2 regions of the Paraburkholderia dipogonis genome follow, and region 1 is predicted to be linked to the other one. Evidence: predicted binding sites of a transcription regulator. Region 1 holds the regulator's gene; the other holds the start of a gene.

Region 1 (4,417 bases):
TGGCTCGCCAACGACTTCACCAACCGCTACGGCATCGACGTGGAGCGTCAAATCGAGACCGGCGACGCTCGCTTCAGCCCGGCAGGCGCCACCGCGCTGTTCCGGATCGTGCAGGAGGCGCTGACAAACGTTGCGCGCCATGCGGACGCCACGCTGGTGACACTGAGCCTGCAGGCGAAGGAGCAGGCCTTCGAGCTCAGCATCGCCGACAATGGCCAGGGCGCGCACCGCACGGCCGAGCCGGCGGCCAAGTCCTTCGGCCTGCTCGGCGTTCGCGAACGCGCGCACATGCTCGGCGGGGCGGTCGATATTCATACCGCGCACGGCAAAGGCTTTGTGTTGACTGTCACCATTCCGGCGGAGACCGTACAAATGCAGGAGATACAAACATGACGCGCGTCCTGATTGCCGACGACCACGCGCTGGTGCGCGACGGTCTGCGCCATATCCTGCAGGGCGCGAGCGGCTTCGAAGTCACCGGCGAAGCGAACGATAGCGTCAGCACCGTCGCGCTGATCCGCGAGCGCGCAGCCGACGTGCTGGTGCTCGATCTGTCCATGCCCGGCCGCAACGGCGTCGAGCTGATCAAGCAGATCAAGGAAGAAAAGCCGGCCCTGCGCATCCTGGTGCTGACCATGCACGCCGAGCAGCAATACGCGGTGCGCGCGTTCAAAGCCGGCGCGTCCGGCTACCTGACAAAGGAAAGCGCGAGCGCCGAACTGGTGGCGGCCGTGACCAAGGTCGCCGCCGGCGGTGTGTACGTGAGCCTTGCGATGGCCGAGCGGTTCGCGCAAAGCCTGAACGAACCGACCGATCTGCTGCCGCATCAACGGCTGTCGGATCGGGAGTTCGACGTCCTGAAGCGTATTGCAGCCGGTCAAACGATCACCGAGATCGCGGCCGAACTGTGCGTGAGCAGCAAGACCGTCAGCACGTACAAGACGCGCATCCTCGAAAAAATGCAGATGCCACACGAAGCGGCGCTGGTGCGCTATGCGATGCGCCACAAACTGGTCAGCGACGAAGAAGACGGCATCTGAGCGCCTTCGCAGCCTTCCCCTGGCGGGTGGCGCCGCACTGTGCGCGCCCCGGAAACCGCTCGCCCCTCTGATCTGTAGCTCGATACACGCGCAGCTCGCGGCATCTTCCTCATCCGCCTGACCATCGTGTAGGAAACCCCCTACACGCCTTCCCGCTTGCCTACTCGAAGCTCATTCGGCGCCGATTTTATTTTGAGATAGCGCGGCCGATACTTCGAGCCATGAACTCAAGCCCTGAACACCGCGCGCTGCGTGTTTTTCTCGTCGACGATGCCGTGTTGGTGCGGCGCCGTCTGGCCGCGCTGCTCGGCGCACTCGACGGCGTGGAGATCGTCGGCGAAGCCGAGGAGCCCGCTGCGGCATTCGCCGGCATCGACACAGGTATGGCCGATCTGGTCGTGACGGAGTTGCATCTGAGCGGCGGCACCGGCATGGAGTTGCTAGGGCTGCTTGCACAAGGAATGCCGCATGTGATTGTCATGGTGTTGACGAATCATTCCGGCGCCTGGTTTCGGCGCGCATGCCTGAAAGGCGGCGCCCGCTACTTTTTCGACAAGACCGGCGAATTCGATCTCGCACTAAGCACGATCCAACGGATTGCTGGCGAACATCGCACGCACGCCGTCTTTCAACAGGAGCACACCATGTCTGACGTCGCCGCATCTCCCGCCATCGCGCCCGCGCTTGCCCGTCCGCAAGGATCGCCGCTCCCTGGACGAGTATCGGCAAACGCAAGCGCGTCGCGCAAGGGCGCACCGCGCTGCACGGCCTGCTCGATGCGCTCGATCTGCATGCCGCACGGCCTGACAGCCGAAGAATTGCAAAGGATCGAATCGCTTATCTGCCCGTCGCGAACCATCAAACAGGGCGAAACGATCTATCGCGCGAACGACGCGTTTCAGAGCATCTACGCAGTACGCGCGGGCTCGTTCAAGACCGTCGTCATGCATCGCGACGGCCGCGAACAGGTCACCGGCTTTCATCTCGCCGGCGACTCGCTGGGCCTGGACGGCGTCTGCTCCGGCCACCATAGTTGCGATGCTGTCGCACTCGAAGACAGCAAGGTTTGCATCATCCCCTTCCATCTTCTCGAAGCCATGTGCCGCGAAGTCAAAGCGGTCCAGCAACACGTGCACCGCATGATGGGCGGCGAGATCGTGCGCGAGTCATCGCAGATGATGTTGCTCGGCACGATGTCCGCCGAGCAGCGGGTGGCGACATTCCTGCTAAATTTGTCGGACCGCCTGAGAAAGCGCGGATATTCGCCGGCGGAATTTCACCTGCGCATGACGCGCGAGGAAATCGGCAGTTATCTGGGAATCAAGCTCGAAACGGTCAGCCGGATGCTCTCTAAATTTCAGCGCGACGGACTGCTCGATACGCACGGCAAGGACATCCGGATTCTCGATCACGAAGGCCTCGTGCGGGTTTGAGTACGGACGTCGCTCGCGATCCGGCCGTCGGCCGCGAACACCACGATCGTGAGGCGACGCGGACCGCCGGGCCCGGCCACGCTAACGGACGGCGAGCACTGCCGCACCGGTGAGCCTGCCATCGCGCAGGTTGCTTAAGGCCTGATTGGCGTCCGTCAGCGGATACGTCGTCGTTTTGATCTCGAGGCGCGTCTCGCCAGCAATGCGCATGAAGGCGAGCCCGTCATCGCGGGTCAGATTCGCAACCGATACCACGCGACGCTCGCCCCACAGAAACGCGTACGGAAACGACGGGACGTCGCTCATGTGAATCCCGCCGCAGACCACCACGCCACCTTTCGCGACCGCTCGCAATGCTGACGGAATGAGTGCACCGACCGGCGCGAAAAGCAAAGCCGCATCGAGCTCCTCCGGCGGTGCCTCCGCGCTGCTGCCCGCCCACGCCGCGCCGAGACGCAGCGCGAGTTGCTGGGCCGCGTGATCGCCCGGGCGCGTGAACGCGTACACGGTGCGCTGTTGATGACGCGCGACCTGCGCGACGATATGCGCCGCGGCCCCGAAACCGTAAATGCCGATGCGTTGCGCGTCGCCCGCCATGCTCAACGTGCGATAGCCGATCAGGCCTGCGCATAGCAGCGGCGCCGCTTCGATGTCGCTGTACTGCTCCGGCACGTGAAAGCAGTAGCGGCTGTCGGCAACGGTGCGCTCCGCGAAACCGCCGTCGATCGTGTAGCCGGTAAAACGGGGATCGTCGCAAAGATTTTCCCGCGCCGACAGGCAGTAGCGGCAATGCCCGCACGTGTGGCCAACCCAGGGCACTCCCACCCGGTCTCCGAGGACGAACCCCGTCACGCCCACGCCGAGCCCGGCTACCGTGCCGACGATTTCGTGACCTGGAATGACAGGCTGTTTGGGATGCCCGAGCTCATGGTCAACCAGATGAAGATCGGTGCGGCACACGCCGCACGCGTGAATATCGATCAGGATCTGGCCGGCGCCGGGCACGGGATCCGGCAACTCCTGCTCGCGCAGAAACGACGTACTGCCGTCGAATAGCATCGCACGCATTGGCTTCTCCTCGAACTTGCTGAGCGGCGAATAACCGGCTTCGTGCCGGCGTGACGCATCGAAAGAGGCGTGCGCTCCGCCGTCCCACGGGATTCACTCGCAAAAACGGAAGTAGCCGCTGTGCATCAGCACCGGCTTGGCACCGATCTCGTTAAGCAGTCGCCTTACTGCGTGTTCGATCGGATGCCGGTTGGAGTTGAATGCGGTGATCAGATCGTCTTCGCGCAGCGAGACGGCGCCGAAATGATCTTCTAGCGCCTCCGCGGTAATTGCGCACTGCACGCGCGCTCCATCCACCTCGGCCGGAAACGCGACGACGAGATCGCGCGCGCAATACTCCGGATGTTCCTCGGGAAAATAAATCTTCATGACCGCCACCTGGTTCGTTGCGCAGGATGAGAGGCTGGGAGCCTGGGACGGCGTTTCTGCACGCCCACGCGTCGTGCACCGCGTTCTCGGGCAGCCCGTTGCGTGCGACGCCCATCTGTCATCAGCATAGGAGCTAGGCACGATACGTCAAATTCAGGGCCTGCGTTCTGGTTGACCGAGGTCAACGGCACGCAAGCCACCGCTCCTACACTGAACTCATGCCCGTTGCAAAGGAGCGCGTGCCTTGAACACCCTATCCCGAAGCTGCCTGGCGGCATGCGCCGTGTTCGTGCTGGCTGCCTCCACCGCGCACGCCGATCCGGAGCCGACCGCGTTAGTCGATCAGCAGCATTGCATGTTTTGCCACACGCGCGATGCGCCGTTCCTCGCGCCGTCGTTCCAGCAGATCGCCGAGCGCTACCGCAATGTGCCCGACGCGCAGTTCATGCTGGAGCACAAGCTGCGCCTCGGCGGCAAAGCGCATTGGGGCGACATGGCGATGCCGTT
Region 2 (4,417 bases), on a different contig from region 1:
CCACGCGTTGCTTTGGCCGCCTGCATCGTGCCGCGACCAGCACGCGGGATGCTCGATGTGCTCGGCCTCCCTCCACGCCCAATCTTTCTCCGACCACCACTTCGGTTCGCGATAGCCGCCTGCCTCAATGAACTCGCGGAATGCGCCATTCGTCACCATATGGCGGTCGATTTCGAAGGCCGGCACCTCGACCCGCATTTCGCCGAACTCGTTGTCCCAACCAAAGCGTCCGCCGTCACGTGGCATGCCGAGCACAGTTGCGCCGGCCGGTATGCTGACCATCGACGACAACGCGTCCCGCGGTTCCGCGCGCGTCACGACAGGCTCGCGCAACTCGGTGACCTTCTGCGCCAGCGGTAACTGATGGAGCATGTACGCCAGCGTTTCCGCATGCATCAACCGATGTTCGATCGCCACGTTCAGCAATTGCTCGGAGGCGTCGGCTTGCGCGCCGTTGCGGCCGAGTTGCGCGGCGTGCGTTAGCGCGTCGAGCTCGCGGTCGATCTGCTCGCGCGCACGCAAGCCGTAACTGCGCACGACGTCGAGCGACGGCCAGTCACTCGGTTGATCGGTCGGAAAACCGCCGTCGACGGGATCGATGCCGAAGGCAAAAAGCTGGTCGAGGTGTGGATCGAACGCCGGCAGATCGCAGAGGCGTTGATCGAACAGATTACGATCGAAAGCCTCCAGATGGCCGATGTAAAACACGATCCGGTGGCGCTCGCGGATCGGCCGTTCGTACAGAAACTCGGGTTTGACGATGGAAAACAATGCGTCGGTCACTTGACGCGCTTCGATCAGGCGCTGCACGAGCGGGTGATGCGGGGCGGGGTCGCGATTCATTTCGCCGGGTCTCCTTGCGGGGGACGGACTAAAGACTGTACCCGCTCGCAGGAGCCATGCCAAGACGAAAGCGCGTGAAAAGAGCGTGCGCTAGGGGCGCGGCGGCGTCGGCCGCGCTCGCGCCAGGAGCCTAGACTTGCCGCAGACCGTCCAAATCGACGATCCGGATGTGCTTGCCCTGCGTGTCGATCAGGCCGCGCTTTTGAAATCTTGACAGGGTGCGGCTCACGGTTTCGAGCGTCATGCCGAGGTAACTGCCCATGTCCTCGCGTGTCATGCGCAGATTGAATTCCGCCGACGAATAACCGCGCCGCGCGTTGCGCTCGGAGACGTCGAGCAGGAATGCCGCCACCCGTTCGTCCGCCGAGAGCGAACCGAGCACCATCATCTGCGCGGCTTCGCGCACGATCTGCTCGCCCAGCAGTTTGTGCATACGTTCCTGCATCGAACCGATTTCGCGGCACAGCGACTTGAGCGCGGTATAGGGGACGATGCAGACCGTACTGTCTTCAAGAGCGAGCGCGCTGCAGGCGTGCACGTCGTCGCTGATGCCGTCGAGGCCGAGCGCTTCGCCCGCGAGCCGCAAGCCGGTGACCTGTTCGCGGCCGTCGCGGTGCGTCATGACGGTTTTCATCGAACCGGAGCGGACGGCGTAGATGTTGTCGAAGCGGTCGCCGCTGCGATACAGCGCTTCGCCGCGTTGAACTGAACGCGCGGAACAGATGAGCGTTTCGAGCTTCATCAATTCCTCGGGCGACAGACCTTGGGGCATGCAGAGTTGCCGCATCGCGCAACTCGAACAGCGAGCGGCGGAACGTGCGCTTGCCCGTGACGGCGCCGCGCGGCGGCTGCCGCGCACCGGCGACGAACGTGCGGCAGAGGCTGCGGAATCGGCAGTGCCGGCGGAGTGCGTAACAGCAATAGGAGTGAGCATGTTCTGCAGCCAGTGAGGGTATTGACAGATTGTCCCATCGACCGGGTTGCCCGCTTCGCGTCAAAAAGACGCGTTCGGGCAGTCAGGTTTGTTGAGCAATGTCACACCGGCGTTCGTGAGTTGGTTTATGGACTGCTACGAAGGTGAGCAGGCAAACCCAACTCATACCTTGGCAGATGAAGCTCGCTTTTTGCAGAACGAGCGCACGCGCGGGCGATACGACAGTCAAGCGCATTGCGCACCAGTGCGGCGCTCATCAGTCCGCGTTACCGGACTTCCCCGCGGCGGACGGAATGAGCAACACGGGCAGGCTCGCCTGCCGCACGCAGCGCTCGGCGACGCTGCCGAGAATCAGGCGCTGAAAACCGCGTCGCCCGTGCGTGCCCATGACCAGCAGGTCGGCGTTGAAGTCGGCCGCGGCTTTGAGCACGACGACCGAAACATCGTCGATCGTGGAAGCGTCGCTCACCACAAGCTCGCCTTTCACGCCTTGCTCGGCCATGGCCTTGGCGAATTCGGCGCCGAGTTCCTTGCCCTCTTCGACGAGACGATTGCGCAAGACGGACGGGTCATAGCCGGGCGCTTCGAAATACATTGGTGTGTTCTCGACGACATATAACGGCTGCAAAACCGCGCCGCTGGCTTTGGCGAGCGCGAGCGCTGCTTCGAATGCACGGCGGGAGGTGTTGCTGCCGTCGACCGCTACAAGAATGCGTGTGTACATATCGACTCCGCGTCTGAAGGATCCGGATGCCGCAGTTGTTTCCAACCGGCTGGGCGCAATGACGATCATCGCTGATGTAAGCCTGAATGATCGCCGAAAAACATGCGCTGGACCTGGATGTAAATCAAACTCTTGTCAAATTTTTCGACGGTGTTGTCAAGTTCGGCGAGCGCCTGTGGGCAAGCGTTGACGGGATTTCGCGCCCATTCGCAAGGCATATCCACGACTGGGACAAAGGAAGGTTTGCCTTACAATTACAACCTACTCAGACAAGCTGCTTCAGTCCGCTGATGAACGAGCGCAAAACGACGGGCTTGCCCGACAAGATCTACGGCGACATTCTCAACCGCATTGTCGAAGGCGAGTACAAGGAAGGTGAGCGCTTGCCGACCGAGCATGCGCTGGCCGAGCGTTTCGCGACGTCCAGGCCGACGGTCCGCGAAGCCTTGGCGCGCTTGCGGGCGGACGGCATCATCATGACCCGGCACGGCTCGGGTACGACGGTCGCGCGCCGGCCGGACCCGGACGTGCGCCGCTTCGCGCCGCTCGAAACGCTGTCCGATATCCGTCGCTGCTATGAGTTTCGCATCGTGAACGAAGCGGGCGCCGCGGAGCAGGCGGCGCTCAAAGCCGATGCCGACGACATCGCCGCCATCCAGCACGCATGGGACCAACTGGAGGGGATCATCGAGACGCAAGGGATCGGCGCGAAAGACGACTTTATGTTCCACCTGGCGGTGGCGCGCGCGTCGAAGAACCCTTTTTTCATCACGGTTATGTCGTTCATCGAGGAGCAGATCCTGTTCAGCATGAACCTTTCGCGGAATCTTTCGCTGGTGAAGACGGTGGCGCGGCAGCGGCTCGTGCAGGAGGAGCACAGGGCTGTGCTCGACGCGATCCGCCGCAAGGATGCGCCAGGCGCGGCGAACGCCATGCGAGCGCATCTCGAGAACGCGCTCGAGCGGATGTTCGGCTCCTGATCTGCCGCCTTGGTCGCCTCGTCGCGCGCGAAGGCTGCGGCGAGCTGCCGTGCTAGCGGGCAAGTGCGATTCCAAGGCCGGCTGATGCGGCGTCGAATCGCCACTGTCGCGGCAGCGAACCGGCCGCCGGCTAACAGCCAGGCAGCAGGCAGGCTGCAACTAGCGGGCGGACAGGCGAGAGCTACGCAGCAACGGCCATCGGTCCGAACAGCGCAGTGCGAGTCTTCGGACTCACGGCGATATCTAGCGCCACCGCTCGCTCCACACCGATCTGCAATGGCGACCCGAGCCGGCTGATGTCGATACCGGTTTTGCGCAGCAGCCGCTCGATCGGCGTGGTGGTCACGGTGACATACCGCGTGATGCCCATCTGGTCGGCGAACGTCACCAGTTCGTGGATCGCCTGCATGGTGAGGTCAGCAAAGCCGAACGACTGCTCCTCGCCGCTGGTCTCGATCGCGAACCGGCTCAATTCCCAGATGTGCCGCCCAACCGGCGCGGCCGCGCCATGCAGCAACTGCGGGAAGGTGTCCTTCAGCATGTTGGGGCCCTCGGTCGGCATCAGGCGCCAACAGCCGCGCACTTGCCCGTTGTCGGCCTGGATCAGCATGTAGTGCGGCCCGAGCGCGTCATAGCCGTCGATCTCCATGCCCGCGATGGTCGGAATATCCCACCCGAGCCGCCCATGAAATACTCGCGCCCGCAGGCGATACATCTCGTTAATGTCCGCGTTGTCGAATTCCTGACGCATTCCAATCCGGATTGCTGTTTGCATGACGTTCTCCTGAACGTGTTGGGGTACCCAATACGCAAGAAAACTTATGCATTTTGAATGTTTCCGCCACCTACCTACCTGGATAGGTGTGCATGCTTATCGGGTAACGCAGAATTCGAGACAAGCACTGCACTCAACCGACAGGACCGAAAAATGGAACT

Evidence for each region. Region 1 encodes FNR, which switches genes on or off when oxygen is low (the NO sensors DNR and NnrR bind a similar motif). Its sites were predicted from a motif close to TTGATNNNNATCAA; they were not measured.
Region 2: ACFSNN_RS05855 (universal stress protein) is a predicted target of FNR. The motif match lies at 2,616-2,629, and genes of this name have one in related genera.

The regions. Positions count from the first base shown of each region.
Region 1 is NZ_JBHUFR010000013.1:220,688-225,104, reverse strand. Features, by position in the region: gene ACFSNN_RS18585 (PAS domain-containing sensor histidine kinase) at 1-393, shown strand, start outside; gene ACFSNN_RS18580 (response regulator) at 390-1,040, shown strand; partial or broken gene ACFSNN_RS18575 (response regulator) at 1,262-1,597, shown strand; gene fnr (fumarate/nitrate reduction transcriptional regulator Fnr) at 1,685-2,473, shown strand; gene ACFSNN_RS18565 (zinc-dependent alcohol dehydrogenase family protein) at 2,555-3,541, opposite strand; gene ACFSNN_RS18560 (DUF1488 family protein) at 3,635-3,919, opposite strand; gene ACFSNN_RS18555 (c-type cytochrome) at 4,155-4,417, shown strand, end outside.
Region 2 is NZ_JBHUFR010000006.1:265,585-270,001, forward strand. Features, by position in the region: gene ACFSNN_RS05845 (SUMF1/EgtB/PvdO family nonheme iron enzyme) at 1-843, opposite strand, end outside; gene ACFSNN_RS05850 (helix-turn-helix domain-containing protein) at 974-1,777, opposite strand; gene ACFSNN_RS05855 (universal stress protein) at 2,034-2,501, opposite strand; gene ACFSNN_RS05860 (FadR/GntR family transcriptional regulator) at 2,792-3,481, shown strand; gene ACFSNN_RS05865 (acyl-homoserine-lactone synthase) at 3,663-4,256, opposite strand; gene ACFSNN_RS05870 (helix-turn-helix domain-containing protein) at 4,410-4,417, shown strand, end outside.